One region of the Anaerotignum lactatifermentans genome, then DNA from elsewhere that is predicted to be linked to it. Evidence: riboswitches for the same ligand, from Rfam matches in the RefSeq annotation. Region 1 holds a riboswitch; each other region holds the start of a gene.

Region 1 (7,485 bases):
CCTTCCTTTTTTCAGTACAACAGAGGGGATTTCGTTTGACAATGATAGGTGTATATGCTATCTTTGTGGTAGGATTTTTGCGAGAGAAACGGAAGGGAGAAACGATTGTGAGAGCAAGTTGGGACGAATATTTTATGGAGATTGCGGAGATTGTTAAGACCAGAGCCACATGCCTGCGCAGACAGGTAGGGGCAGTCATTGTCAAGGATAACCGTATCATTACAACAGGGTATAACGGCGCTCCTGCAGGACTGAAGCACTGCACGGAAATGGGCGGCTGCGAACGTCAGCGTCTAGGCATTCCCTCCGGCGAACGCCATGAACTTTGTCGTGCCCTCCACGCGGAGCAGAATGCTATCATTCAGGCGGCAAAACTGGGTATTTCCACAGAAGGCGCGACCATTTATATCACATTGCAGCCCTGCGTCATTTGTGCGAAAATGCTCATCAATGCTGGTATCAAACGCGTTGTGCACAAAGGGGAATATCCCGATGAACTGTCCAGAAAGATTCTGGAAGAAGCGGATATTGAAGTGGTGAAAATGGACTGAGCATTCCCGCCAACAAAGAACATCAAAAACTGACCTGTATCTGATTTTTACGACAGAAAGCGGGTCAGTTTTTTTGCATGAAATCAGTGGTTTTCGTTTGCCAGCAGATTATTTTTATTGTATAATATTTTATTAGTGATTTCTTGAGAACAGAGGTGAAAAGCTTTGGCAGCAAAAGGGAGCAGCACGGGGCGAAAGACGACGAAATCCCCTGCGGTGAAGAAAACGGGCAGCAAAAGCACAAAAACAACTGCCGCGAAAACAACTGCAAAAAAAGCGAATACGACAAAAAATACAAAATCTGCACCCAAGCGGGAAACTACCCGTATGCCGGAAAGCAGAGAACGTTTTGGTGACAGTATCTTAGACGAAGTGATACTGATCGTTATCATCGTCATCTCGGCGGTGGTGTTCATCAGCCAGATCACCAGTAAAATGGGGGTTGTTGGTCAGGTAATCGGGGGACTTTTTCAAGGGCTGTTAGGCATCAGCGGCGTATTGCTGCCGGTGTTGGTCATCATTTACTGCATCTGGATGCTTATGTCAGAAGAACGGAAATGGCCTTTGGTGCGTGCCTTTGGCGGCGCATTATTCCTGCTGACTGTGGCATCAGCGGCGTATCTGTTCCATCCTCTGAATGTTTCCGGTGATCTTGGATTTGCGAAAAAAGCCATGGAGCTATTTGACAGCGGTTCTTTGACCAACGGCGGTTTGATTGGCGGACTCTTTGGCGGCGGTCTGTTTGGACTGCTGGATGCATTGGGCAGCGTCATTGTTCTACTGGCGATGCTGGTGATTTCCATTATTCTGGCAACAGGACGTTCTTTCTTTGGTGCTATGGGGACACTGGCAGACCATCAGAAAGTCAGAAGACAGGTGCGCAATGAAAAAATCAAAAATAAGGCTGACCGCATCCGTCAGGAAGAAAAAATGGAAGCGGCACGACTGGAAAAACAGGAAGCAAAGCGTCGCCGTGTGATGAATAAAGAAGATTTCAACATTGAGCTTCATGAAGTGGAAGCCACAGAGCATCCCGAAGTCAAAGAAACGGTTTTCCGTCAGAAAAAGCAGGATTACAGCGTGAAAAAACGGGAACCTATTTATGACTTTGTCAAAGAAAACGAAATGCCCATGGAAGAACCAAAACGGGACTTCAATGTGGTATTTGGCGGGAAATTGCAGGTGGATGAGCTGGAGCAGGGCACACAGATGCCGCCTCAATCCACGGAACGCTTTAAGGTGGTAGAACCACTGAAAGAAGTTGCCAAAAAACAGGAACCTGTGGAAATGACAGAGGAAGAAGCTGTATACGAAAAAATCTTCGGCGAAGATAATACCGCAGAAAATATGGCAGGAGAAACGCCCGAAGAAGCATGGGATATGGAATCTCAAGCGGCAGCCCTTGCGGCGGAAGCCATGCGGGCAGCAGAAGAAAAAACAGACTTCCATTTCGCGGATTTGGAAGATGCAGAAGAAACAGCATCTCAAGAAATGGACATGCTGGAAGTGGAAGAACCTATGGCAGAAGAAGAAATGCCAGTGGAAGAAGTACAGCCTGTGGCAGAAGAAATGCCAACAGACGTACCTGCGGCAGAGCCTGCAAAACCGGAAGCCCAGAAAGAAACAGCACAGCAGCCAGCAGCTGCCCCTGCGGAACCGGCAGAAAAGCCTTATGTGTTCCCGCCTATCAGCCTGTTAGGACGTGACCCCGGCAATAGCAGTGGTTCAGGTATTCTGGAACAGCAGAAAAACGGCAGAAAACTGGAAATGACACTGAAAAGTTTCGGCGTAGAAGCCCGCGTCATCAATGTCAGCGCAGGTCCCACTGTTACACGATATGAAGTTTCTCCCAGTCAGGGGGTCAAGGTCAGCAAGATTGTCAATCTGGCAGACGACATTGCCCTGAATCTGGCTGCCAGCGGCATTCGTATTGAAGCGCCTATTCCCGGTAAAGCGGCAGTAGGCATTGAAGTGCCAAATAAAGAAACCAAGTCCGTATATCTGCGGACAGTGCTGGAAAGTGATGCTTTCCGCAAACATCCCTCCAAATTGGCTTTTGCTTTAGGGGAAGACATTACAGGCAATCCCATTGTCACAGACATTGCGAAAATGCCTCACTTGCTCATTGCCGGCGCAACAGGCAGTGGTAAGAGTGTCTGCATCAATACACTGATTACAAGTATTTTGTATAAGGCAGACCCGAAAGAAGTCAAACTCCTTTTGGTTGACCCGAAAGTGGTAGAACTGAGTGTATATAACGGTATTCCTCATTTGCTCATTCCCGTTGTTACCGACCCGAAAAAAGCGTCGGCGGCACTGAACTGGGCAGTGAGAGAAATGCTGGAAAGATACAATGACTTTGCGGCATGCGGTGTCCGTGACATCAAAGGCTTCAATGCCATGAAGGAAGAAAAAGGCGAACCGGAAGCAAAAATGCCACAGATTGTTATCATCATCGATGAATTGGCAGACTTGATGATGGCAGCACCCGGCGAAGTAGAGGATTCCATCTGCCGTCTGGCACAGATGGCACGTGCGGCAGGGATGCATTTGATTATTGCCACACAGCGTCCTTCCGTAGACGTTATCACTGGTGTTATCAAAGCCAATATTCCTTCCCGTCTGGCATTTGCCGTTTCCTCCGGCATAGACTCCCGTACCATTTTGGATATGGTCGGCGCGGAAAAACTGCTGGGCAAGGGGGACATGCTGTTCTATCCTTCCGGTCAGGCAAAACCTTCTCGTATTCAGGGGGCTTTTGTAACGGATAAAGAAGTGGAACAGATTGTGGACTTCCTGCGGAAAAGCAGCCGCCCTGGATATACACAGGAAATGGTGGATCAGATTACAGCAGTGGCAAAAACTGCCAGCGGTCCCAGTGAGGAAACAGACGAGTTTTTTGAACAGGCAGTGGATTTGATTCTGGAAAAAGAAAAGGCTTCTGTTTCCATGCTTCAGCGTCAGTTCCGCATTGGTTATAACCGTGCGGCAAGACTCATGGACGAACTGGAAAGAAGGGGACTGGTTGGACCCGAAGAAGGCAGCAAACCAAGAAAAGTCCTCATCACCAGAGCGCAGTGGGAGGAAATGCAGTCCCCCACAGAGGAAAACGCATAAAAGAATATGGATTTCATACAGGTTGCACATTGACAAATTTCGTCTCATATAGTACCATTTTGGTAGAGTCATATGACTGACGGAAGTGGAGTAACCACATGGAGTATGACAGAATTGATGCCGACCGTCTGGGCGATTACGCTTGGACTGTCGGCTTTTTTTCAAAGTAGGACAGGCAAGCGCAAGGACATATTGGAATCGGAGAGAGGAGTTTTTGAAGATGAAAACAGATTTGCAGATTGCACAGGAATGCACCATGGAACCCATTACCGCCATTGCGGCGAAAGCTGGCATCCCCGAAGAATATGTGGAATGTTATGGCAAGTATAAAGCCAAAGTAAGTGATAAATATTATAATCAGATCAAAGACAGACCCGACGCAAAACTGATTCTGGTAACAGCTGTAAACCCTACACCTGCTGGGGAAGGCAAAACAACCGTTACCATCGGTCTGACACAGGCCCTGCAGAAAATGGGCAAAAACGCCCTGACATGCCTGAGAGAACCCTCTCTGGGTCCCTGCATGGGTGTGAAAGGCGGCGCAGCCGGCGGCGGCTATGCACAGGTAGTGCCTATGGAAGACATCAACCTGCATTTTACAGGTGACCTGCACGCCATCACAACAGCAAACAACCTGTTGGCTTCCATGGTGGACAACCATATCCAGCAGGGCAATGAACTGAACATCGACCCCAGAAAAATCGCTTGGAAAAGAGTTGTGGACCTGAATGACAGACAGCTTCGTCATGTGATTTCCGGTCTGGGCGGCAAAGTAAACGGCGTTCCCAGAGAAGACAGCTTCCAGATCACCGTTGCTTCTGAAATCATGGCAATCTTCTGTCTGGCAAACGACCTGCATGACCTGAAAGAAATGCTGGGCAAAATCATCGTTGGCTATACTTATGACGATGAACCTGTTACAGCAAAACAGATTGGCGCAGACGGCGCCATGACTGTACTGCTGAAAGATGCGCTGCAGCCCAACCTGGTACAGACATTGGAACACACACCCGCTTTCATCCACGGCGGTCCCTTCGCAAACATCGCTCACGGCTGCAACAGTGTGCGCGCAACAAAATTTGCTATGAAACTGGCTGACTATGTGGTAACAGAAGCAGGCTTCGGCGCTGACCTGGGTGCAGAAAAATTCTTCGATATCAAATGCAGAAAAGCTGGTCTGAAACCTGACGCAGTTGTACTGGTTGCAACTGTTCGTGCATTGAAATATAATGGCGGCGTTCCCAAAGCAGATTTGAGCAACGAAAATCTGGACGCACTGGCAAAAGGTTTTGTAAACCTGGAAAAACACATTGAAAATATCCAGAAATACGGCGTACCTGTTGTGGTTACACTGAACCACTTTGTAGCGGATACAGACGCGGAAGTGGCTTATGTGAAAGAACGCTGCGAAAAAATGGGCGCAACATTCGCAGTAGCAAAAGTATGGGCTGACGGCGGCGAAGGTGGTAAAGCACTGGCTGAAAAAGTTCTGGAAACACTGGAAACAAAAGAAAGTAATTTCCATGTACTGTACGAAGATAATCTGTCCATCGAAGAAAAGATCAATAAAGTATGTAAGGAAATCTATGGCGCAGGTCATGTAAGCTTCACAGCAGCAGCAAAGAAAACACTGGCACAGATCGAAAAACTGGGCTTTGAACATTTCCCTGTATGTATCGCAAAAACACAGTACTCCCTGTCTGACGATCCCAAGGTACTGGGTCGCCCCGAAGGCTTTGAAGTAACTGTAAAAGAAATCCGCATTTCTGCTGGTGCAGGCTTTATCGTTGCACTGCTGGGCGATGTTATGACAATGCCCGGTCTGCCTAAAAAACCTGCGGCACTGAACATCGACATTGACGCTGACGGCAACATTGTTGGTCTGTTCTAATTAATCAAACTATAAAGGAGTTATGCTATGAAGGCACAACGCATCGACGGAAAAGCGATTTCCGATCAGATCAAAGAAGAAGCTGCCTTGGAAGCACAAAAGTTACAGCGGCAGGGGATTACCCCCTGCCTTGCTGTGGTTTTGGTGGGCAACGATCCCGCTTCCATGGTATATGTGAATAATAAGAAAAAGGCTTGTGAAAAAGTGGGTATCCTCTCCCGTTCTTATGAACTGCCGGAAGATACAGAAGAAAAAGACCTGCTGGCACTGGTGGAACAGCTGAATATGGACAATAGCGTCCATGGAGTATTGGTACAGCTGCCTTTGCCTCCTCAGATTGATGAGGAAAAAGTGATTCTGGCTGTAGACCCCAAAAAAGACGTGGACTGTTTCCATCCTTTGAATGTGGGCTTGCTGCACACAGGTCAGAAGGGATTTTTGCCCTGCACCCCTGCTGGTGTGCTGGAACTGATCGAACGCAGCGGTCATACCATCGAAGGCAAACGCTGTGTTGTCATTGGACGGAGCCATAACGTAGGCAAACCCACCGCTATGCTGCTTTTGCAGAAAAACGGCACGGTTACCATCTGCCATTCCAAAACAAAAGATTTGAAAGGTATCTGCAAAGAAGCGGATATTCTGGTGAGCGCAGTGGGCAAGCTTCATACTGTCACCAAAGATATGGTGAAAGAAGGGGCTGTTGTCATTGACGTTGGCATGAATCGCAATGAAAACGGCAAGCTTTGCGGCGACGTAGATTTTGACGACGTTTGCGAAGTGGCTGGCGCAGTTTCTCCTGTGCCCGGCGGCGTAGGACTCATGACTGTTGCCATGCTCATGAAAAACTGTATCACAGCAGCAAAACTGCAAAACGGACTGTAAAAATGGGAATATCATTGACGTGTAAAAACGTGGATGATATTCTTTTTTATGAAAATGTTGTCTTTGCTGGAAAAATACACAAATTCAGCGGAAAACATAGATTTTTTGCAAAAAGTATAGTATACTCATAGGATAGACAAAGAAGCGGAGCAGAGTTTAAGGGCATCTTCATAAGAAAACAAAGAAAGCTGAAAACCTTATCATGCAGAGGGTTCCGGCTTTCTTATTTTTGCTAAGATTGTATTTTGTATGTTTTCTTCTGAAGAAAGCCATCGCAATTCCTCTTAAGAAAATAAAGAAAAAACAATGTTTTCTTAAGAGGAATTTGCTGTTGTTCCGCTTCCTTTATGAGAATCGATGTTTAAGGAGGAAACCAATGAAAGGAACGGTAGCATTTACCTCTTTGGGCTGTGACAAAAACCGCGTAGACAGTGAAGTCATGCTGGGTTTGTTGCAGGAGAGAGGATATCAGGCAGTAGCGGACGAAGCGGAGGCAGACATCATTGTGGTCAATACCTGCTGTTTCATCCGGGACGCGCTGGAAGAAAGCATTGAAACCATTCTGGAAATGGCCAAATATAAAACAGAAGGCAAGTGCAAAGGTCTGATTGTGGCAGGCTGCTTGGGACAGCGTTACGAAGCGGAATTTTTTGATGAGATTCCTGAAGTAGACGCTATCTTGGGTACTGCCGCTTACGAAGAAGTGGCAGATGCCGCTGACAGAATTCTGGGAGGCGAACATACCTTCAAATGTCTGGAAGACATCAACAAGCCCATGAAGAACGAAAACGGCAAACTGCGTGTCCTTTCCACAGCGCCTTATTTCGCTTATCTGAAAATTTCCGAAGGCTGTGACAACCACTGCACTTACTGTGTCATTCCCAAAATGCGCGGCAAACACAGAAGCCGTACCATGGAAAGTCTGGTGGAAGAAGCAGAAATTTTGGCAAAACAGGGTGTAAAGGAACTGGTCATTGTGGCACAGGATACTTCCATTTACGGCAGAGATCTTTACGGTGAACCGAAACTTCATGAACTGCTGGA
Region 2 (7,485 bases), on a different contig from region 1:
TTTGCGCAGTATTTCTTGAATTCTTCCGGCAGATCTCTGCTCCACAGTACTGTCATATTGGGTTCCGGTGCTGTTCCCAGATTGGTCAGGGTATGCAGATAACGGAAGGAATTTTTTGTAACCAAAGGTCTGCCATTGATGCTGACACCGCCAATGGCTTCTGTCACCCAAGTGGGATCGCCGCCGAAAAGTTCGTTATATTCCGGTGTTCTCAGGTGCCGCACCAGTCTTAATTTAATGATGAACTGATCAATGAGTTCCTGCGCTTCTTTTTCTGTGATAACACCGTTTTGCAAATCTCTTTCGATGTAAATATCCAGGAATGTGGATGTACGTCCCAAGGAAATAGCGGCACCATTGTTTTCTTTTACCCCTGCCAGATATGCCATATACAAAAACTGAACGGCTTCTTTGGCATTTTTCGCAGGTTCGCTGATATCCACACCATATTTCATTGCCATGGATTTCATTTCTTTCAGCGCTTGAATCTGCATGCTGATTTCTTCTCGCAAACGGATTCTTTCATCTGTCATAGGACCATCAAACTTGTCCTGTTCCTTTTCTTTTTCGCCAATGAGGAAATCCACACCATAGAGGGCAACTCTTCTGTAATCCCCAATGACACGACCACGACCATAAGCGTCAGGCAGACCTGTTAAAAGACCTACGTGTCTTGCTACTTTTGTTCTCTTTGGATATGCGTCGAATACGCCTTCGTTATGAGTTTTCCGATAAGCATGGAAATCTTTTTCCAGCTGGGGATTCAATTCATAGCCGTACTGTTCCAAGGCACTTTTTGCCATTTTCATGCCGCCATAAAGATTGACAATCCGTTTCAGGGGCGCATCTGTCTGCAAGCCCACAATTACCTCATTTTCCTTGTCAATATATCCCGGTGCAAAATTGTCAATACCGGATACGATATTGGTTTCCACATCCAGAATGCCTTTTTTCATTTCTTCCAAAATCAGTTCATGGCATTTATCCCATACTTTCTGTGTTCTATCTGTAACCCCTTCCAGGAAAGTGTCATCACCTTCGTAAAGGGTATAGTTTTTCTGAATAAAGTTTCTGACATCAATTTCTTTTGTCCATTTTCCTGTCTGAAAACCCTGCCAAGCCATTGTATTCATTTCTGCGTCATCCTTTCTAACCACATGTTATGCAATCATTTCCGTCAGCAAATTTTGAAGATACTGTATTTTTTTCTGTTCCATAGGCGGAACGCCTTCCAGAGAATATGGAATGCCTAAAGCATGGTATTTTCCCACGCCCATGGTATGGTAAGGCAACAGTTCCACTTTCTGTACATTAGGAATTGTCTGAATCATTTCCCCCAATTGCCGAATATGCGCTTCCTCATCAGTCAAACCGGGCACTACTACATGCCTGATCCAAAGCGGAACATTCTTTGCAATGACCGTTTCCAAGAACGTTTTCGCAATGGAAAAATCGCCTCCCGTCAGTTTGTGGTATTTCTCCGATATCACATGCTTGATATCAAAGATCACCAGATCTGTGTAATCCAGCAATGCATCATAAGAACCATTTCCATAACCTGCCGTATCCAGACAGGTAGAAATATGCTCGGCTTTACAGGCTTTGAACAATTCCGTTACAAAATCCGCCTGCAACAAAGGTTCCCCACCGGAACAGGTGACACCACCTGTATTGCCGTAATAGGGACGATAACGTTTCAGCATCTTCATAATTTGACCTACATCCATTTCTTTTCCGCCGGAGAGCTGCCATGTATCAGGGTTATGGCAGTAGCGGCACCGCAAATGGCACCCCTGCAGAAAAAGAACGGTACGGATTCCAGGTCCATCCACAAGTCCCATGGACTCAATGGAATGGATTCTGCCTTGCTGCATATCATCACCTCTTTCTATCCAATTTTTTGAAATAGAAAAAGCCGCACGCCCGGGCTTTTCCTGCCCAGACGGTCGGCTTGTGGTAACGATTATACTCCATGTGGTTAGATCCACGATTCCGTCAGTCATATAATCCACGAGTTGATACTAGCATACTTTATTTTGTGTGTCAAATGGAAATCTTTAGAAATTTGTGTTTTTCACAAAGATTATTGTTTTTTTGTCGAAAACATTTTATTTTCTTCTGTTTCGTGACAAGATTCTTGTAAATTTTATATAGACAAGATGTGACAGAGAATCTGTTCTTTTTTAACAACAACACCTTTATTTCAATGAAGTCCAATTGCCATTTTCATAAACATATCCGTATTCTTTCCAAATATCGGTCTGTTCCAAATCATTGTTTGCGACAAAAAGCTTCTCACCATCGTATAAACAGTCCAACTTATCTCCATTAGAAAGTTCCAATGTCATGGCAAACATACGATATGGATATTGGGGAATGGTGCCCATGGCATCGGTACTTTTCTGGTTGATGGTTTTCCCATTTCCTTTTCCTCGTAATTCCAGCTTTCCATTGTTGAAAGAATAGGAAATGCCTAACTCCTTCAGAACAGCAGAAAGTTCCGTATACTCTTCCTGAATGGTCAGAATGGAAACCCCTGCACATTCTCCCGCTTTCACTTCTTCCAAAGGGAAAGAGCCCTTCTTTGTTTTCAGAATATCCCCTTTCTGCAGCACGTCTATCCCTAGCTTATGCGCTGTATTTTTCTCTGCCCGCATCAGATACTGGGAACAGTTTTCAAAAGAAAAACGATTTGGTGCTTCTGGATTGCCATGGACAGAATTTCTATTTGTTTTTGTAATCTGTTCCAGATTCTCAGGTAAAACCTCCTCATTTCCATTCTGGTCATATAAAACAGTTTTTTCCGATATGGATGCATCTTCTTTGAATGAAACAGGCTGTCCAATCAACTCTTCCGCATCAACAAGCAATTCTCCCTGGCAGGCATAAGTGCCAATCTGCAGACCATTGATATATGTTTCATATTTCCATCCATCCTGCACATGTGGGATATCGCCTTTTTTTATCTTCATTTGGATAAATATCCTCCTGCCACAAAACGATTTCTGATACCATGCCCGATCTGGTTTCCAGTGTACGACTTTCTGCAGCATCCACAAAAAATCCAGAGTCCAGCAAATCTTTTAGATAAACATACACTTTTTCATTCTGGCAAATATATGGAATGGCTTCTCCCTCTATTTCAACGGTTCGGGTATCAGCCTGCATTCCTTTGCAAAGCACCCATGCCACACATAAAGCACAGGCAGTCGCCAGAAAAACGAGGCTTCTTTTCATTGTTCTTCCCTCGCTTCCTCCATTATGAAAGCATAAAACCAATATTGATGAATCCTTTATGCAAGCCTGCAAATGCCAGACCCGCTGATTCGCTATAAATTTCTCCTGTATATTCATTGAAATAGATTGGGAAATTTTCGAACCCTTTTAACTCATATACATAAAATCTGGCAAGTTTTTTCCCGGTATAGGTCACTGCCGAAGCATCATAGTAAAACTTCTGCTCAATTTCCTGATTTGTTTCTTCTTTTGCAGCAATCAAATCCTTCTGATACTGAACAGAAACATCAGTGATTTTTTCCAGACCATTTTTGGAAACATATTGGGGCTTTGTTCCGTTCGGCATTTCAATGGCAATGACACTGACTTTTACCCAATTGGGGGATTCCGAATTATCTTCATGACAATAAGTTTTTTCGTAGTCATCCACATACTGTACCTTTCCACCAAAGGTCTCCGCAACAAAGCGCAGTGGAACATACAAATAATCGTAATCACACAGGTAATAAGATGCAGCCATTTCATGACCATTCAGCAGCACGGTACTTTCATTATATCTTGGAAAAACAAGGGTGTTGTCCCCTTTTTTCAATGTCAGATAATTTCCAGACTCATCGGTCAGATCATAGGTAATGCCCAGAGGTTCTGCGATTTTTTCCAAAGGGGCATACACAACACCATCTTGCAGCACGGTTTCTGGTTCCGGTACAAATCCGCCGTTAATCATCAGCAGACGGATACCATTTTTTACATCTCTTTCATAAGTGCTCTCCTCGCAATTTGAATCTAAATTCAAAAAAGAAATTTCATAAAAATCTGATAATTCTGTTTGATAAATACGTACATCAGCCTTGTTTTCTGTCCATTTGAGCGGTTCTGCCCCCAATGCGCACTCACCTGCTGGCAAAAGAAACGCAAAGCAAAGAAGCGGAACTGCCAGTTTTTTCCCAATACTGCAATCAAACTTTTTCATAGTCATCCCTCTTTCCCAATCATCCAAACAATGCCTCTTTTAATGTATCTTGAAAAATACATCTATATGTTTATCATATCATAGAAAGGAATAAAGAATAGGAAAGCCCTCGTTTTGTAAGAATTTCTTTCGAAATTTATGATACTGCTCATGTCTCAACAAAGAAAAAAGCAGCGAAATATCATCTCGCTGCTAAAGTTGTTTTTCTTTTCATAGAATCATCTAAAATGCATATCACTCCAGTTCAAATGCTCCTGTGTACAATTGATAATAAGTGCCTTTCTGTGCAATCAATTCCTCGTGACTGCCGCGTTCAATGATTCTGCCGTGGTCCAGTACCATAATGGCTTGGCTGTTCCGAATGGTTGATAACCGATGGGCAATGACAAAAACAGTTCTTCCTTTCATCAGATTATCCATACCATCCTGTACCAATGCCTCAGTACGTGTATCAATGGAAGATGTGGCTTCGTCAAGAATCATGACAGGCAGGTCTGCCACTGCGGCACGAGCAATGGAAATTAACTGCCGCTGTCCTTGAGAAAGACTGGAACCATTCCCTGTCAGGACTGTCTGGTAGCCCTGCGACAATCGTCTGATAAAATCATCTGCATTTGCAAGTTTTGCAGCCGCAATACATTCTTCGTCGGTAGCATCTAATTTACCATATCGAATATTATCCATCACGGTTCCGGTAAACAAGTTTACATCCTGCAATACAATACCCAGGGACTTCCGCAGATCAGGCTTGCGGATTTTCGAAATATCAATGCCGTCATAATAGATTTTCCCATCTGCTATGTCATAAAAGCGATTGATCAAGTTGGTGATGGTTGTTTTTCCGACACCGGTTGCACCAACGAAAGCAATCTTTTGACCCGGTTTGGCAAACAGGGATATATTTCGAAGAACAAGCTTTCTGGGTTCATACCCAAAGTCCACATGCTCCAGACGGATATCGCCGGTCAATTCCCGATAGATTACCTGACCACTTTCCTTGTCAGGCTGCTTCCAGAACCATGTGCCTGTCATTTCGTCTGTTTCTGTAATTTTTCCCTTTTCGTCTTTTTTCCCTTTGACCAATGTCACATAGCCTTGGTCTGTTTCCAATTTTTCATCCATTAACTGAAAAACACGTTTTGCGCCGGCAAGCCCCATGGCAATGAGAGAAACCTGCATGGCTGCCTGTCCGATTGTTTGAGAAAGCTGTCTTGCCATACCCAAAAAGGAAATAATGATACCAACAGATATAGTTCCGATGCCAGCCAAAGACAGATTACCTACCTGAAAATGCAGAAGCAAACCGCCAATGATTGCCAAAGACACGTACATCAGATTCCCTACGTTGTTCAGAATTGGCATCAAGATATTCCCAAATTGAAATGCCTTTTCACTGTCGGAAAAAAGCTGATCATTGATTTTTACAAAATCGCTCTTGCTTTCTTCTTCGTGGCAAAACACCTGTATGACCTTCTGCCCATTGAGCATTTCCTCCACAAAGCCTTCTTCTTTTGCCAAAGATTCCTGCTGTGCCATCATGAAACGAGAACTTGCGCCCCCTACTTTCTGTGTCATAAAGAGCATAAACACAAGGAATACACATACTGCAAGTGTCAGCCAAATGCTGTAACAAAGCATCATGACAAACATAGCCAATACCGTCAGAAAAGACTGCAAAAGCATGGGCATACTCTGCCCGATCAGCTGTCTGATGGCATCTGTGTCGTTGGTATAGGTACTCATAATATCCCCGTAGGAATTTGTATCAAAATATTGGATCGGCAGTGTCTGCATATTTGAAAACATATCATTACGCATATGCTTCAGTGTTCCCTGCGTGACGATTGCCATAATACGTGTGTAGGCAAACGCCGCAATGACACCTAAAATGGAAACCACTGCCATGGTTGTAAGGATGGAAACAAGCTGTGACCACACAGCCCCCATTCCCAACGTAATCCCTGGTGTGATACATTCATCAATAAGCCTTTGCAGGAACACCGTCGCAACAACAGACGCACAGGAGCTGATGACAATGCAAACCATTACCACAATGAGTTCCAGTTTATAATGTTTCATTAAATAGACCGTTAGTCTGAAAAATGTATTTCCGCGTCCGGCATGTTTTTCTATTTCACGCATATCATTCATCCCCCTGTTCCTTGTCTGTGAATCATATACTTCACGATAAATACCATTCAGACGCAACAGTTCTTCATGAGTTCCCTGTTCTGCAATCCTACCGCCTTCCATCACCAGAATTTTATCCGCATCCTGTACCGATGATACACGCTGTGCAATGATGATTTTCGTTGTTTCCGGTATTTCTTTGTACATGGCATTGCGAATCAGAGCATCGGTTTTGGTATCCACTGCCGATGTGGAATCGTCCAGAATCAAAATCTTTGGCTTCTTCAAAAGTGCTCTTGCGATGCACAAACGCTGTTTCTGTCCCCCGGAAACATTGGTTCCGCCCTGCTCAATATAAGTATCATATTTATCCGGGAAACGCTGGATAAAGCTGTCTGCCTGCGCCAGTTTGCATACACGAACCAATTCTTCGTCAGATGCCTCTGCATTTCCCCATTTCAGATTTTCTTTGATGGTTCCAGAAAAGAGGACATTCTTCTGAAGGACCACTGCCACTTCATTTCTCAGCGCTGTAAGATCATAGGATCTTACGTCTTTTCCGCCAACCAGAACAGCCCCTTCTGTTACATCGTAAAGCCTTGAGATAAGCTGGATGAGTGTCGTCTTCCCGGAGCCGGTTCCGCCGATGATACCTACAGTTTCCCCGGCTTTGATATCAATATTAATATCGCTTAAGGCATTCTTTTCGCTTTTTTCTGAATATTTGAAATTTACATTCTGGAAAGATATGCTGCCATCTTTCACTTCTTGGATGCCTTCAGGATTTTTATCCAGAACGCTTTCATGTTCAATCACTTCCACAACACGGTTTGCTGATTCTGTCGCCATGGAAGTCATAACAAATACCATAGACAGCATCATCATGGACGCCAGAATCTGGATGCCATAACTGATGAGAGAGGATAACTCACCTGTTGTTAAGTCTACAGAAACCGTATTTATGATAATATTTGCCCCAAAATAGCTGACCAGAAGCATGGCAATATAAATACAAAACATCATGAAAGGATTGTTCAGAGCCAGAATTTTTTCTGCTCTAGTAAAGTCCTTCCGCACTTCTTCGGAAGCATGCTCAAATTTTCTTTTTTCATAATCCTCACGCACAAAGGATTTGACAACACGGA
Region 3 (7,485 bases), on a different contig from region 1:
CACCGATGATATCCCGAATCTCATCCATGGTATGATTCACCGCAATGAGGTTTTCCTGGGAATCCACGTCTGTTCCGTAATAACAAGGGAATAAAAACGGCGGTGCGGAAGAACGGACATGGACTTCTTTTGCCCCTGCTTCCCGCAGCAGTTTGACGATTCTTGCAGAGGTGGTGCCTCTGACAATGGAGTCGTCCACCATAACCACACGTTTTCCCCTGATGGTTTCTGATATTACATTCAGCTTGATCTTTACTTTATCCTCTCTCGCCTTTTGTCCCGGCGCGATAAAGGTACGACCGATATATTTATTCTTGATAAATCCCATGCCATATGGAATGCCGGACTGTCTGGCATATCCAATGGCTGCGTCGATACCGGAATCCGGCACACCAATGACAACATCCGCCTGTACGGGATGTTCCATGGCAAGACAGGCACCTGCCGTTACTCTGGCACGATGTACGCTGACGCCGTCGATTCTGGAATCGGGTCTGGAAAAATAAATATGTTCAAAAATACACAAATGCTTCTCTGCTTCACCCATATGGTCGGAAATGGTACGGATTTCATCGCCGTCAAAGACCACGATTTCACCGGGTTCCACATCCCGCACAAAGGCTGCGCTGACTGCATCCAGCGCGCATGTTTCCGAAGCAATGACGTAAGTCCCTTCTTTTGTGACACCATAGCAGAGAGGATGGAATCCATGGGGATCTCTTGCCGCAATCATCTTGGTTGCAGACATGACCACCAGAGAGTAAGCCCCCTTGATGCGATACATTGCCTGATTGACCGCCTCCTCAATGGAAGGTGCTTTCAGCCGTTCCTTGGTGATGATGTAGGAAATGACTTCTGTATCACTGGTGGTGTGGAATATGGAACCTTCCAGCTCCAGTTCCCGCCGCAGTTCAAAGGAATTGACCAGATTGCCGTTATGTGCCAGAGCCATTGCGCCTTTCACATGGTTCACAACGATGGGCTGGGCATTGATTCTGCCACCGCCGCCGGTTGTGCCATAGCGCACATGACCCACTGCCATGCTCCCTTCCCCCAGATGCTCCATCACCGCTGGGGTAAACACATCATTGACCAGACCGCCGTCCTTATGATATGTGAACACGCCCTCGTCGTTGACTACAATCCCACAGCTTTCCTGTCCCCGATGCTGCAGGGCAAACAAACCGTAATATGCCGTAGATGCAACGGATGTTTTCTCCTTGGCATATACACCAAAAACGCCGCATTCTTCATGGATCTTATTCATTTTTCCAGCTCCTTGTTCCGCCTGTCTTTTCTGACAGGGGTTCTTTTGTATCTGTGTTTATTTCGTATGTATGGTATCAGTGGTTGTATTTTGCTTCCACTGCTTTGTTCTTTTCCAGTACTTTTGCTGCTGCTTCTGCTCTGGCTGCATCCAGTTTTGCTGCCAGTTCCGCGTCAGATGCACCCAGTACCTGAATTGCCAGCAGAGCCGCATTTTCTGCGCCGTCAATGGCTACAGTTGCAACGGGAATGCCGCCGGGCATCTGTACGGTAGAAAGCAGTGCATCCAGACCGTCCAGTGTAGAGGATTTTACAGGAATGCCGATGACAGGCAGTGTTGTGTTGGCTGCAATGGCGCCTGCCAGATGAGCTGCCTTGCCTGCTGCCGCGATGATGGCACCAAAGCCGTTTGCTCTTGCCTGCTGTGCAAACTCTTTTGCTTCTACAGGTGTTCTATGTGCGGAATATACATGCACTTCATAAGGCACACCAAATTTGTCCAGTGTTGTCATTGCCTTTTCCAATACAGGAAGATCACTGTCGCTGCCCATTACAATACCGATTTTTTTCATGGATAAACCTCCTCAAAAATAATACAAATTCCTTTTGCAGACGCAAAAAAGGACAGTCTGATTCCTTGGCGGAAACAGGACTGCCCAGACGGTCGACAAAAAGCAGCACGCTTTCCTTCTTTTCTCCTCATTGACAGCAAAAAAGCGATATTTCCATTCATCAAAAACACCGCCGACCACCATCATGCAGAAGAAACAGACCGAAGAAATTCTGTTAAGCCCGGCATTCATAAAAATATCCGCCAGGCAGTACTGCACTGCTTAGAAAAAATTCCGATTTTCTGCTCCCCTGTGGTTTCCCACCAATCCGTCAGTTACAGAAAACCGCTTTATTTGACAAGTTCAGTCTAACACATTTTCCAATTTCCTGTCAATGAAGGGGAAAGAATTTTCCCCAAAAGAAATGCTTGACAGAGCCAAATCCCTATGATATACTACTGACAATTTGTAAAGAAATATATAACAACCATGCAGACAGAAGAAAGGAGAGAAATACATTGAACTACATTTTATCCAATGCAAACGTATTTATGCAGGGCGAATTTGTAAAATCCAACGTATTTGTCAACAATGGTATCATTACCGATATTTCTTCCGCCGCACCCACAAAAGGCAGCATTGTTTTCGATTTGGAAGGTTTCGCTATCTTTCCCGGTTTCATTGATGTTCATACGCATCTGAGAGAACCGGGATTTTTTTATAAAGAGACCATCCGTACCGGTACACAGGCGGCAGCACACGGCGGTTACACCACCATTTGTGCAATGCCAAACCTGAATCCAGTGCCCGATTGTGCCGAAACACTGGCACCTCAGCTGGAAGCCATCGAAAAAACCGCTTTGATTGAAGTCCTGCCTTATGGTGCCATCACTTATGGTGAAAAAGGCGAAGCTCTTGCGGATTTTGATGCACTGGCACCTCATGTTTGTGCCTTTTCCGATGATGGACGAGGTGTACAAAGTGACGAAATGATGCGCCAGGCGATGAAAAAAATCAAACAACTTGACAAAATGGTAGCCGCACACTGCGAAGTCAATGAACTGCTCAATGGCGGCTATATTCATGCAGGCGAATATTGTGCGCAGCACGGACACAAAGGTATCTGCTCCGAAAGTGAATGGAAGCAGATCGAGCGCGACATTGCTTTGGTAAGAGAAACAGGATGTGACTATCACGTCTGCCACATCTCCACCAAAGAAGGCGTGGAACTGATCCGTCAGGCGAAAAAAGAAGGGCTTCCCGTTTCCTGCGAAACAGGTCCTCATTATCTGGTACTGACTGATATGGACTTGCAGGAGGACGGCAGATTCAAAATGAATCCCCCTCTGCGCAGCAAAGCAGATCAGGATGCCCTCATCGCAGGCATTCTGGACGGCACCATCGACATGATTGCCACCGACCATGCGCCCCATTCCGCTGAGGAAAAAAGCAAAGGTCTGGAAAAGAGCATGATGGGTATCGTAGGACTGGAAACAGCCTTCCCCATTTTGTACACCAATCTGGTGAAAAAAGGAGTTCTTACCTTAAATATGCTCATTGATCTGATGCACACAAATCCGTCCAAACGTTTCGGCATCGGCACACCTCTTGCTGTTGGCATGCCTGCCAACCTGACTGTGTACGATCTGAACGAAACATACACCATTGACCCTGCGGAGTTCTGCTCCATGGGCAAAAGCACACTCTTCACCGGCTGGGAAGTATCCGGCAGATGTAAACTGACCATGTACAAAGGGATTCCTGTATGGGAAGAAAATCTGGACAGCCGGAAAACAACCATATTATAATAAATTCAGGTAACTAGGAAATTTTATATATATAATTCTTAAGGAGGAATTACAATATGCCAAAGAGAACTGACCTCAAAAAAATTCTGATTATCGGCTCCGGCCCCATCGTGATCGGACAGGCTGCCGAATTTGACTATGCAGGCACACAGGCTTGCCTTGCCCTGAAAGAAGAAGGCTATGAAGTTGTGCTGGTAAACTCCAACCCCGCTACCATCATGACAGACACAACCATTGCAGACAAGGTTTACATGGAACCCCTGACACTGGAATATGTTGCAAAAATCCTGCGTTATGAACGTCCCGACGCCATCGTTCCCGGTATCGGCGGTCAGACAGGTCTGAATCTGGCAATGCAGCTGGAAAAGAAAGGCGTTCTGAGAGAATGCCAGGTTGAACTGCTGGGCACAAGCTGCGACAGTATCGAACGCGCTGAAGACAGAGAACTGTTCAAAGAACTCTGCCAGGAAATCGGCGAACCCGTAATTCCTTCCATCATCACATACTCCGTTGAAGAAGCCATCGACGCTGCAAAAGAAATCGGCTACCCCGTTGTACTGCGTCCCGCATTCACACTGGGCGGCACAGGCGGCGGTTTTGCAAACAACGAAACTGAACTGGTTGAAATCATGGAAAACGCTCTGAAACTTTCCCCCGTACACCAGGTACTGGTAGAAAAGAGCGTAAAAGGCTACAAAGAAATCGAATTCGAAGTAATGCGTGACGGCACAGACCACGCCATCACCATCTGCGGTATGGAAAACATCGACCCCGTTGGTGTACACACAGGTGACTCCATCGTTGTGGCTCCTATCCTGACACTGAGCGATGCAGACTTCAACATGCTCCGTGACAGCGCTCTGAAAATCATCCGCGCGCTGAAAATCGAAGGTGGTTGTAACGTACAGTTCGCACTGGACCCCAACTCCTCCAAATACTATCTGATCGAAGTGAACCCTCGTGTATCTCGTTCTTCCGCACTGGCATCCAAAGCAAGCGGTTACCCCATCGCACGTGTAACAGCTAAAATCGCTGTTGGTATGACACTGGACGAAATCAAGATTTCCGAAACAAACGCAAACTTCGAACCCGCACTGGACTACATCGTAGCAAAAATGCCTCGTTTCCCCTTCGACAAATTTGCTACAGCAGCAAACACACTGGGCACACAGATGAAAGCAACTGGCGAAGTTATGGGTATCGGCAGAACCATCGAAGAATGCCTGCTGAAATCCATCCGCTCTCTGGAAATCGGTGTTTGCCACCTGTACATGGACAAATTTGACAACACACCTAACGAAGAACTGCTGGACTACATCGCTAAGAGCCCCGATGACAGAATCTATGCCATCGCACAGCTGATCCGCAACGGTGTATCTCTGGACGACATCTTCGAAGCAACCAAGATCACAAAATACTTCCTGGAAGTAATGAAAAATATCGTTGACTACGAAACAGTTCTGGCTGAAAACGTTGGCAACGTTGAAATTCTGGCAAAAGCGAAGAAAATGGGCTTCTCCGATAAATTCATCGCAAAACTGTGGAACTGGAAAGAAGTTGAAGTATTCAACCTGAGAAAAGAACAGAAAATGTTCCCCGTTTACAAAATGATCGAAACAAGCGGCTGCGGCGGCTACATCCCTTACTTCTACTCCACATACGAAGAAGGCAACGAATCCCGCCTGAGCGACAAGAAGAAAATCATCGTACTGGGTTCCGGTCCTATCCGTATCGGTCAGGGTGTCGAATTCGACTACTCCACAGTACACGCTGTAACAACCATCAAACAGTATGGTTATGAATCCATCATCATCAACAACAACCCTGAAACTGTATCCACAGACTACACAACCAGCGACAAGCTGTACTTCGAACCTCTGACAACAGAAGACGTTATGAACATCGTAGAACTGGAACAGCCTCTGGGCGTTATCGCTTCTCTGGGCGGTCAGACAGCTATCAACCTGGCACAGCCTCTGATGGAACGCGGCGTAAAAATCATCGGTACAGACGTTGCTGCCATCGAAAGAGCAGAAAACAGAGATTCCTTTGAAAAAATCATGGAAGAACTGCACATCCCTCAGCCTAAGGGACAGGCAGTTACAAACATCGAAGACGGTGTAAAAGCAGCAGAAGAAATCGGCTATCCCGTACTGGTTCGCCCCAGCTACGTTCTGGGCGGTCGTGCAATGCAGATCGTTGCCAACGAAGAATCCCTGCGCACATACCTGAAAACAGCCGTTAAAATCAACGAAGACCAGCCTGTACTGGTTGACAAATATATCGAAGGCAAAGAACTGGAAGTAGACGCAGTATGCGACGGTTACGATGTATTCGTTCCCGGTATCATGGAACATGTAGAAAGAACCGGCGTACACTCCGGTGACTCCATCAGTGTATACCCTACCTTCAGCGTATCCGCAAAAGCAAAAGGCACCATCCTGGAATACACCAAGAAACTGGGTCTGGGCATCGGTATCCGCGGTCTGTTCAACATCCAGTTCATCGTGGATAAGAACGATGATGTATACGTAATCGAAGTGAACCCTCGTTCCTCCAGAACAGTACCTTTCCTGTCCAAAGCAACAGGTTACTCTCTGGCAGACATCGCAACACTGGTAATTCTGGGCAAGACTCTGAAAGAACAGGGCATCTTCGGCATCTACCCCGACGAAAAGAACAGATGGTATGTAAAAGTTCCCGCATTCTCCTTCTCCAAACTGCACGGTATGGACACTTACCTGTCCCCCGAAATGAAGTCCACAGGGGAAGCAATCGGTTACGACAACAAACTGAACCGCGCGCTGTATAAAGCTCTGCAGGCTTCCGGCATGAACATCCTGAACTACGGTACCGTATTTGCTACCATCGCAGACAAAGATAAAGAAGAAGCACTGCCTCTGATCCGTCGTTTCTACGAACTGGGCTTCAACATCGAAGCAACAAAAGGCACAGCTGACTTCCTGAAAGAACATGGCATCCGTACAAGAGTCAGAGCAAAAATCAGCGACGGCAGCGATGAAATCATCGAATCCATCCGCCACGGCTATGTAAGCTATGTCATCAACACCAGAGACATCAACGACATGCAGAACAGCGATGGCTGGGAAATCCGTCAGTGCGCTGTAGAAAACAACGTAACCATGTTCACAACACTGGATACTGTTCGTGTTCTGCTGGATGTTCTGGAAGAAACAACACTTTGCATCTCTACCATCGACGCATAATCTAGGAGGTACGTCGTGAAGCAGTCTATCTTTACTGTAAAAAGCAATCAGCATCTGACCGACACAGTATTGAAAATGGTTTTGGCAGGGGATACCTCTGCCATCACCGCTTCCGGTCAGTTCGTGAATATCAAACTGGATGGTTTTTTCCTGCGTCGTCCCATTTCCGTATGTGACTACAACGAAAAAACTCTGACCATCCTTTACAAAGTGGTGGGCAAAGGCACACAGTACCTTTCCACACTGGCAGCCGGCAAACAGCTGGACATCCTGACAGGTCTTGGCAACGGCTATGACACCAGCAAAAGCGGTATGCGTCCCCTGCTCATCGGCGGCGGCGTAGGGGTTCCTCCCATGTACCGTCTGGCAAAAAATCTGCTGGAAGAAGGCAAAAAGCCTGAAGTGATTCTGGGCTTCAACACCAAAGCGGAAGCCTTCTATATCGACGAATTCCGCGCCCTTGGCGTACCCGTTCATGTAGCAACAGCAGACGGCTCTCTGGGTACAAAAGGCTTTGTCACAGACGTTGTAAAAACACTGAAAGACTACACTTATTTCTACACCTGCGGTCCCGAACCCATGCTGAAGGCTCTTTCCGACGTGACAGAAACCAGCGGTCAGCTCAGCTTTGAA

What was found. A riboswitch is a leader RNA that binds a small molecule or an ion and turns the genes downstream of it on or off. The one in region 1 is predicted to bind ZMP and ZTP.
Region 2: it holds a riboswitch for ZMP and ZTP, as region 1 does, so the genes downstream of both, pflA (pyruvate formate-lyase-activating protein) here and INF29_RS07335 (formate--tetrahydrofolate ligase) in region 1, are expected to answer to the same signal.
Region 3: it holds a riboswitch for ZMP and ZTP, as region 1 does, so the genes downstream of both, purE (5-(carboxyamino)imidazole ribonucleotide mutase) here and INF29_RS07335 (formate--tetrahydrofolate ligase) in region 1, are expected to answer to the same signal.

What each region holds. Positions count from the first base shown of each region.
Region 1 is NZ_JADCKK010000022.1:1,982-9,466, reverse strand. It holds gene INF29_RS07345 (deoxycytidylate deaminase) at 42-551, shown strand; gene INF29_RS07340 (FtsK/SpoIIIE family DNA translocase) at 717-3,668, shown strand; ZMP/ZTP riboswitch at 3,731-3,809, shown strand; gene INF29_RS07335 (formate--tetrahydrofolate ligase) at 3,889-5,559, shown strand; gene folD (bifunctional methylenetetrahydrofolate dehydrogenase/methenyltetrahydrofolate cyclohydrolase FolD) at 5,587-6,441, shown strand; gene rimO (30S ribosomal protein S12 methylthiotransferase RimO) at 6,818-7,485, shown strand, end outside.
Region 2 is NZ_JADCKK010000012.1:15,718-23,202, reverse strand. It holds gene pflB (formate C-acetyltransferase) at 1-1,133, opposite strand, end outside; gene pflA (pyruvate formate-lyase-activating protein) at 1,161-1,874, opposite strand; ZMP/ZTP riboswitch at 1,930-2,013, opposite strand; gene INF29_RS04710 (hypothetical protein) at 2,199-2,972, opposite strand; gene INF29_RS04705 (hypothetical protein) at 2,920-3,237, opposite strand; gene INF29_RS04700 (stalk domain-containing protein) at 3,260-4,210, opposite strand; gene INF29_RS14505 (ABC transporter ATP-binding protein) at 4,445-7,485, opposite strand, start outside.
Region 3 is NZ_JADCKK010000005.1:46,620-54,104, forward strand. It holds gene purF (amidophosphoribosyltransferase) at 1-1,267, opposite strand, end outside; gene purE (5-(carboxyamino)imidazole ribonucleotide mutase) at 1,344-1,838, opposite strand; ZMP/ZTP riboswitch at 2,073-2,166, opposite strand; gene INF29_RS02350 (dihydroorotase) at 2,336-3,625, shown strand; gene carB (carbamoyl-phosphate synthase large subunit) at 3,682-6,852, shown strand; gene INF29_RS02360 (dihydroorotate dehydrogenase electron transfer subunit) at 6,868-7,485, shown strand, end outside.